2 regions of the Thioalkalivibrio sp. ALE17 genome follow, and region 2 is predicted to be linked to the other one. Evidence: predicted binding sites of a transcription regulator. Region 2 holds the regulator's gene; the other holds the start of a gene.

Region 1 (3,997 bases), on a different contig from region 2:
GAAGTCCCGAAGCCGATCCCGGAGGCACCAACCTGGGGCGCGCTGGCGGTGCAGATGAACCGGGCTGGTGCACTACCTGTAGGAGCCGCCCTGGCGGCGAAGCCCCTGCCAGTGTCCGCCACGGGCAGGGGCTTCGCGGGCAAGCCCGCTCCCACAGGGGCACCCCCACCGGCATCCCTTTCCCAAGGCTGGCTACAGGCCGCCCTTGCCCAGCAGATCGGACATCGCGACGGTCGCCTCGGCGACCTCGGCCAGGCGCCGGTTCTGGTTCATCGCCGTCTGGCGCAGGAGCTTGTAGGCCTGATCCTCGCTGAGGCCACGGTGCTGGATCAGCAGGGCCTTGGCACGCTCGATGGTCTTGCGCTCGGCCAGGGCCTGGCGTGCCGCATGCAGCTCGTCCTCCACCGACTGCAGCCGGGCCGCCTGGCGCTGCACCAGGTCCATCACCGAGTGTCCGACGATCGGTACGTTGAGTGCGGCATCGCCCTCCTCCTGCGAGGGCTCCAGCCCCTCCGGCGCGCCGAAGAACACCGCATACGGCACGCTGTCGCGCAGTTCCGACTCGGCGAGTTGCGCAACCCGGTCACGCACCGCGCCGAGGTCCGCGCGATCCGCCGTGATGCGTGCCGAGCAGCACTCGTTCAGGTGCATCTCCAGCAGATCCTCGATCTCCTTCATCGCGTCGATGCGCGCGGTGGTACAGGCAAACCATTCCTCGGCCCGGGCGGGGTCGTGGTGCCCGGAGGCCTCGGTACAGGCCCGACGGCGAAGGCGCTCGATGTCCGCCGCGAAGGCCGCCGTCTGCAGTTCGCGCCAGGCGGCACAGGCCGCCGGTGCCGCGAACTCGGAGAAGATACGGAACGCCCGTTCCTGGGCATCGATCCGATGGACCAGCGCCTGGCGCAGTTCGGGCTCGAAGTTCGCGGCGCCAAACCCGGCGGCCCCGATCGCGCGCTCCTGCCCTGCCAGTTCCTTGCCCTGCATGAAGTTCAGCAGGGCCACCAGGGCCCGCGAGACCTCGGGATCGGTCGCCGAATCCGCAGCCTCGAACACCAGGGCCATCAGGGCGCGAATCAGCTCGCTGAAGCCGCGAGTCGAGTCCATCGGGCTCAGGGTCAGCTCCAGGACCTCCTCGCGCAGGCTGCCCAGGCCGGACAGGCCATGCAGCGCCAGCGCCATGCGCCCCAGCAGCCGGCTACGGCCATGGGCGCAGGCGTCCGGGGCCAACCAGCCATCCAGGTGCTCGCGGAACGCGGCCGCGGCGGCGTCCGATTCGGCCCGGTACTGCTCCAGTTCGCGGGTATAGCGCTGGCCGCCGGACCCGATCCAGAGGCTGGAGGCCCCGCGCTCGCGCTGCAGGGCATGCACCAGCGCGCGGATGCGCCCGACCAGCTGCACCGCCTCCAGCAGGCGCTCCAGGCTCACCACCTCGCACTTGCGCGAGGCGACCAGGAAATCGCCAATGGACTCTTCGAGGGAAAAACTCGGGGGTGTGTTCTGGGTCATGCTCGTCGTCCGTGAATCACTCCCGGAACAAACAAGCATGCAATGTGCCAGTTCGACCGACTGACAGCGGGGGTACAAACAAAAACGGGCGGGGCATCACGCCCCGCCCGCGGAACGGCCCGGCCGATCAGAAGCTCATGGAGCGGTCGAACTCGGCGACGGCCTGGACGTAGTGGCCCATGCCGGCCATCTCGGCGTTCGGCAGGAAGTTGTGCTCGCCGACGTCGCGACCCTTGGCGCAGGCCTCGCAGGCCCAGAACGGAACGCCTTCACTCACCAGCGAATCCACGATGTCCTTCATTGCCGGCATGTTGTGGCCGACGATCTTGTCGTACACGTTGCGGTTGGCGATGTTCACGGCCTCGCCCTGCAGCCAGACGGTCACATCGTGGCCCTGCTGCTTGGCCACATTGGCGGCGATCATGCCAAGCGTGGCGCGGGTCGGGTCGTCGGTACCGGCGGTGACGGCAACAATAAAGCGCATGGGAATCTCCCGGGGTTGAAAAGGTGCGAAAACGGTAGCGGCCGGCAAGCGGCGCGTCGATTTCCCACAAGCCAGGGAGAAACAATCGGCTCAGGGGGCGCCCTTCGTGGTGAGACTGTTGCGATAGAGCTTGAACGCCATCAACAGCCAGGGCACGGCATGGACGACCAGGTCGAGCACGTCGAGTGGCCGGGTCAGCTCCCCGGCAAACAGCCAGCGCAGTTTCTCTGCGACATGCGGCTCGGGGATCCAGGGGGCCAGGCCGACGGTCGCAACCAGCAGTGCGAACAGCCAAAGGGGGGCCCGATCGACCCAGTAAAGGAAGCGTTTCATCGCGCGCATGCTACCCAAGCCTCGTCAGCGGCGCAGCCCGGAGCCGCGATCGTCCTTGCCCGCGCGGACCGGGATGACTAGAATCCGTCCAGCTTCAGGGGAGTAGCGACTCGGGTGGCCTGGCCTCACCGGGGTCTGCATCAACAGATTCGGTTCTCCGTTCGGAGGCCCGTGGTGCAGACAGCCCCGCCGCCGATGCGGCACCGGGCCCCGCGAGACCTGTGGCATTGCGCCAGCATCCGTGGCCGGGTGGATGGTGCGATGTCACTTGTCTTGCCCATCCACCCGGCCCGGAAGACCGTCATGGAAGCCCTGCTCGTCTCCACCGTCATCGTCGCCATCGCCGAGATGGGCGACAAGACCCAGCTCCTCGCCCTGTTCCTGATCTGCCGTTACCAGCAGACCTGGCCCATCATCTGGGGCATCGTGGTGGCCACGCTGGCCAATCACTTTCTCGCCGCGCTGGCGGGCGTCTGGATCGGCGCCAGCATCCCGGACGAATGGCTGCGCTGGGGGCTCGGGATCGGGTTCATCGTCATGGCCGCGTGGGTGCTGGTCCCGGATGGCGAGGACGAGCTGCCGGCCGCCTCGAAGCACGGCGTGTTCTGGACCACCACGGTGCTGTTCTTCCTGGTCGAGATGGGCGACAAGACCCAGGTCGCCACTGGCGCGCTGGCCGCGACCTTCGACAGCCTGATCCTGGTCGTGATCGGCTCGACCATCGGCATGGTGCTCGCGAATGCCCCGGTGGTGTGGCTGGGCCAGCGCTTCGCCTGCCACCTGCCCCTGCGGCTGTTACGCGCGCTCGCCGCCCTGCTGTTCCTCGCCCTGGGCATCGGGGTCCTGCTCGCCTGGGTCTGAGGAAGATACTGAGGTCAGCGGCGCCTCGGTGTGCAGTGTCTTCTGGCCCAGCCAGATGCGGCGCACCAGACGCGGCAGCAACAACAGAAGCGCCAGCACCGCGAGCAGGGCCAGCCCCAGCTGGACCCCGCTGTCGGCGCCACTGGCCATCTCCCGGGTGGCGTGCCCCAGCCAGGCATAGGCGAACAGGCTGGGGATCAGGGCGACCATGGTCGTCAGCGCGAAGACCGGCAGCGGCAGCCGGACCAGTCCCAGGGCGTAGTTCGTCGGCGCGAACGGAAACACTGGCACCAGACGGGTCAGGGCCACAACCCGCCAGCCCTCGGCCTCCACATCCGCCCGCAGCCGCGTGCTGCGCGGCCCCATGCGCGGGGCCAGCCAGGGCTGCAGCCAGGTACGCGCCAGCAGGAAGGCAATGACCGCCGCCAGGGTCGCTGCCAGCAGGCTGAGGGCGGCGCCGGTGAAGGGGCCGAACAACGCCCCGCCCAGCAGGATCCAGAAGGTACTGGGCAGCGGGAACAGGGCCAGCAACATGAAGGCGAGCACGAACACCAGATAGGCACCCGCACCCCAGCCCCGCAGCCAGGCCTCCACCTCGCCCAGCGGGAAGCCAAGGCTCGGCCACTCGGTGGTCAGCAGGATCCACGCCAGCGACACGCCGAACAGGATCGCCGCCACCGTCAGCCACCGCTTGTGATGCCGGATGCGCAACCCGGTCAGCCCTCCGCGCCGGGGTTGTCGCCCGCGTCGCGCAGGCGGTCCAGGCGCTCCGCCAGCGCGCGCTCGGTGCCGTCCCGGCGCGGGCTGTAGAAG
Region 2 (3,997 bases):
TACGAGATGGAGGCCCACGGCGAGCCGGCCCGCCTGGAATCCCCCGACCCCGAGACCGGCGAGATGCGTATCGCCACCGCGCTGCGCATCGACTACCTGCTGAACGAGGACCGCATGATCCTCACCGACCAGGCCCATGTGATCACCGCCAGCGAAGAGGCGCGCGGCAAGCGCATCACCTACGACCTGACCACCGACGTGATCGAGGCCGAACGCGGCGAGGGCGACAGCGAACGCGTACGCATCACCATCCAGCCACGCGACGACGAATGAACGCACCCGCCACCAGCCCGGCGCCGGAACCCGCCGAGGCCCGTGATCGCCTGATCGGGCGCGAACTGACCAAGCGCTACGGCCAGCGCACCGTGCTCGACCAGGTGGATGTCGACCTCGCACCCGGTGAAGTGGTCGGCCTACTGGGTCCCAACGGCGCCGGCAAGACCACCTGCTTCTACAGCCTGGTCGGGCTGATCCGCCCTAACGCCGGGCGCATCACCCTGGGCGGGCACGACATCACCCGCGCGCCCATTCACGTGCGCGCCCGCGCCGGTCTCGGCTACCTGCCCCAGGAGGCCTCGATCTTTCGCCGCCTGAGCGTGTGGGACAACCTGCAGGCCGTGCTGGAACTGCGTCCCGGACTGGACCGCCACGAACGCCGGCGTATCGGCGACGCGCTGATCGAGGAGTTTCAGCTCGAGACCGTGCGCCACAGCCCCGGGATCGCGCTGTCCGGCGGCGAACGTCGGCGCGCCGAGATTGCGCGGGCCCTGGCCGGTGACCCGCAATTCATCTGCCTGGACGAGCCCTTTGCCGGGGTGGACCCGATCTCGGTGGGCGATATCCAGGATGTAATTCGCCACCTTGCAGCGCGCGGCATCGGGGTTCTGATCTCCGATCACAACGTGCGCGAGACCCTCGGGATCTGCCACAGGGCCTATATTCTGAGCGAGGGGCGCCTGCTGGCCGCCGGGACACCCGACGAGCTACTGGCCGACCCCCAGGTGCGCCAGGTCTATCTCGGCGAGAATTTCCGCCTGTGATGCCGGCACGCGCACAACCCGCGCCGGTGCACAAACCACGAGGCACGATTTAAGATCGCTCTTATGGTCACCCGCGCCCCGCATAGCCAATGCTGAAACCCGGCCTGAATCTTCAGCTGGGTCAGACGCTCACCATGACCCCGCAACTGCAGCAGGCCATTCGCCTGTTGCAGCTGTCCACGCTCGAACTACAGGTGGAGATCCAGCAGGCGCTGGAGAGCAACCCGATGCTGGAGCAGGTGGAGGACGAGGACGAGATGGCCGCGACCGAGCGCCTGGACGCGGAGGGCGAGGTGGTGGAAGGCGACCGCATGGAGGCCACTACCACCAGCGATGACGTGATTCCCGAGGAGCTCACCACCGACAGCCGCTGGGACGACATCTACGAACCGCCGCCCGCCCCCAAGGGCGTGGATGACCGCGACCCACTGGAGAACACCAGTGACGATGACGGCGAGGGCCTGCAGGACCACCTGCTGTGGCAGCTGCACCTGAGCCACCTGACCCCGCGCGACCAGCGCATCGGCGCGGCCCTGATCGACGCGATCAGCCCCGATGGCTATCTCGAAGGCGACCTCGAGACCCTGGCCGAGACCATCAGCCGCGGCGAGGACGAACCCGTCGGCGTGGACGAGGTCGAGGCGGTCCTGCACTGGATCCAGCAATGCGACCCGCTGGGCGTGGGCGCGCGCGACCTGCGCGAATGCCTGGAGATCCAGCTGCGCGAACTGGCCCCGGACGCCCCCGCCCGCGAGGCCGCCCGGGCGATCCTGGAACACGGCATGGACAGCCTGGGCAAGCGGGATTACAAAGCCCTGCAACGCCAGTCGGGTGTGCGCGACCCGGACGAACTGGCGCGCGCCCTGGACCTGATCCGCACCCTGAACCCGCGGCCGGGCGCGCAGATCAGTGCCGCCACCTCCGAATACGTGGTGCCCGATGTCTACGTGCGCCACACCCCGGAGGGCTGGCGCGTGGAGCTGAACCCGGAGATCGCGCCACGCATCCGTATCAACGACCTCTACGCCGGCATGGTGCGCCAGGTATCGGATGCCCGCGACAGCGCCTTCATGCGCGACCAGCTGCAGGAGGCGCGCTGGTTCCTGAAGAGCCTGCACAGCCGCAACGACACCCTGCTGCGCGTCGCCGAGGCGATCGTCCATCGCCAGCAGGGCTTCCTGGAACACGGCGAGGTCGCGATGCAGCCATTGATCCTGCGCGATATCGCCGAGATCCTGGAGATGCACGAATCGACCATCTCCCGGGTCACAACCCAGAAATACATGCACACCCCGCGCGGGGTCTTCGAGTTCAAGTATTTCTTTTCCAGCCACGTCGGCACCAACGACGGTGGCGAGTGTTCCGCCACCGCCATCCGTGCCATGATTCGCGAATTGATCGACGACGAACCCGCGAACAAGCCGCTCAGCGATGCCCGGCTCGCCCAGATCCTGGCGGACCGGGGCATCAATGTGGCGCGTCGCACCGTAGCCAAGTACCGCGAGGCGATGCACATCCCTTCATCCAGCGAACGCCGGCAGATGGCCTCCATGCCCACCGGCCACAAGTAACCAAGGAGTCCCGACCATGCAGATCAACCTGACCGGCCACCATGTGGACCTCACCGACGCCCTGCGCGACTACGTCAACGAGAAGTTCGCGAAGCTGGAGCGCCACTTCGACAAGGTCATCGACGTGCACGTCGTGCTGACCCACGAGAAGACCCAGAACCAGTTCAACAAGGCCGAGGCGAATCTCCAGGTCAGCGGCAATCACATCCACGCCGAGGCCTCCCACGAGGACATGTACGCCGCCATCGACGCGCTGATCGACAAGGTCGACCGCCAGCTGATCAAGCACAAGGAAAAGGTCAAGGATCATCACCGGGCCGAGGGCGCCCAGCGCAACCGCGAGCAGGCCTCCTGACCCATGTCCATTGCCGAGCTGATCACCGCCGAGCGCATCCGCCTGGAGCCGGAATGCTCCAGTCAGAAGCGGGCCCTGGAGGCCCTGTCGGAACTCCTCGCCGGCGGCGGTGATGCCGGCGGACCGGGCAGCACCGCGATCTTCGAGGCCCTGTCCGCGCGCGAAAAGCTGGGCTCCACCGGCCTGGGCCATGGGGTTGCGATCCCCCATGGCCGCCTGGCCGATCTCGAGGCTCCGCGCGTGGCCGTCCTGCGCCTGGAGAGCGGCGTCGACTTTGACGCCATGGACCACGAGCCGGTCGACATCCTGATCGCCCTGCTGGTCCCGGAGGCCGCCACCAGCGATCACCTCGACCTGCTGGCCCAGCTGGCGCGCGGGCTTTCGCAACCGGACACCATTGCCGCCCTGCGCCGGGCCGGCGATGCCGCCAGCCTGGAACAGGAACTCGTCCGCCGCTTCCGCGAGGGCTGATCCCGTGCGCCCCGCACCCTGCCACGCCACCGATCCCCGCCGGCCCTGCTCATGAACGAGGCACTGGGCGAAGGCGGGATTGCCCGCGACATCAACGTGGAGAGCCTGATCCAGGCTATGGGCAACCGCCTGGATCTGCGCTTCGTGCATGGCGAGCACGCCGCCCCCGACCGCAAGCTGGTCGGCGAGGACGGGGATGACCTGCCACTGGCCGGCCACCTCAACCTGATCCGCCCCAACCGCATCCAGGTCATCGGGGACTTCGAGGCCCGCTACATCGCCGGCCTCAGCGACGACCAGCGCAACGACCTGATCCTGGAGATGGCCCGCACCGGCACCACCGCGGTGATCTTCGCCGAGGACACCTGCCCGTTCTCGGAGATGCCCCATGCCCCGCAGGAGGCGCTGCCGCTGATCCTGTGTTCCAGCACCAGCAGCCACGAGATCATCGCGCTGCTGCGCTACTTCCTGCAGCAGCGTCTGGCGCACTTCGAGGTGCGCCATGGCGTGTTCATGGAGATCCTCGGCATCGGTGTCCTGATCAGCGGGGCCTCCAGCGT

What was found. Region 2 encodes sigma-54, which starts transcription at its own class of promoters, with help from an activator protein. Its sites were predicted from a motif close to TGGCANGNTNCNTGCTT; they were not measured.
Region 1: the regulator sigma-54 is predicted to act here: its motif matches at 1,540-1,556, upstream of H609_RS0108670 (nitrate regulatory protein).

The regions. Positions count from the first base shown of each region.
Region 1 covers NZ_AUDT01000012.1:46,087-50,083, reverse strand. The annotation lists gene H609_RS0108670 (nitrate regulatory protein) at 193-1,506, opposite strand; gene H609_RS0108665 (DsrE family protein) at 1,634-1,990, opposite strand; gene H609_RS0108660 (hypothetical protein) at 2,081-2,323, opposite strand; gene H609_RS0108655 (TMEM165/GDT1 family protein) at 2,627-3,184, shown strand; gene H609_RS0108650 (TVP38/TMEM64 family protein) at 3,119-3,895, opposite strand; gene H609_RS0108645 (replication-associated recombination protein A) at 3,901-3,997, opposite strand, start outside.
Region 2 covers NZ_AUDT01000003.1:91,369-95,365, reverse strand. The annotation lists gene lptA (lipopolysaccharide transport periplasmic protein LptA) at 1-273, shown strand, start outside; gene lptB (LPS export ABC transporter ATP-binding protein) at 270-1,040, shown strand; gene H609_RS0103650 (RNA polymerase factor sigma-54) at 1,130-2,611, shown strand; gene hpf (ribosome hibernation-promoting factor, HPF/YfiA family) at 2,628-2,966, shown strand; gene H609_RS0103640 (PTS sugar transporter subunit IIA) at 2,970-3,437, shown strand; gene hprK (HPr(Ser) kinase/phosphatase) at 3,489-3,997, shown strand, end outside.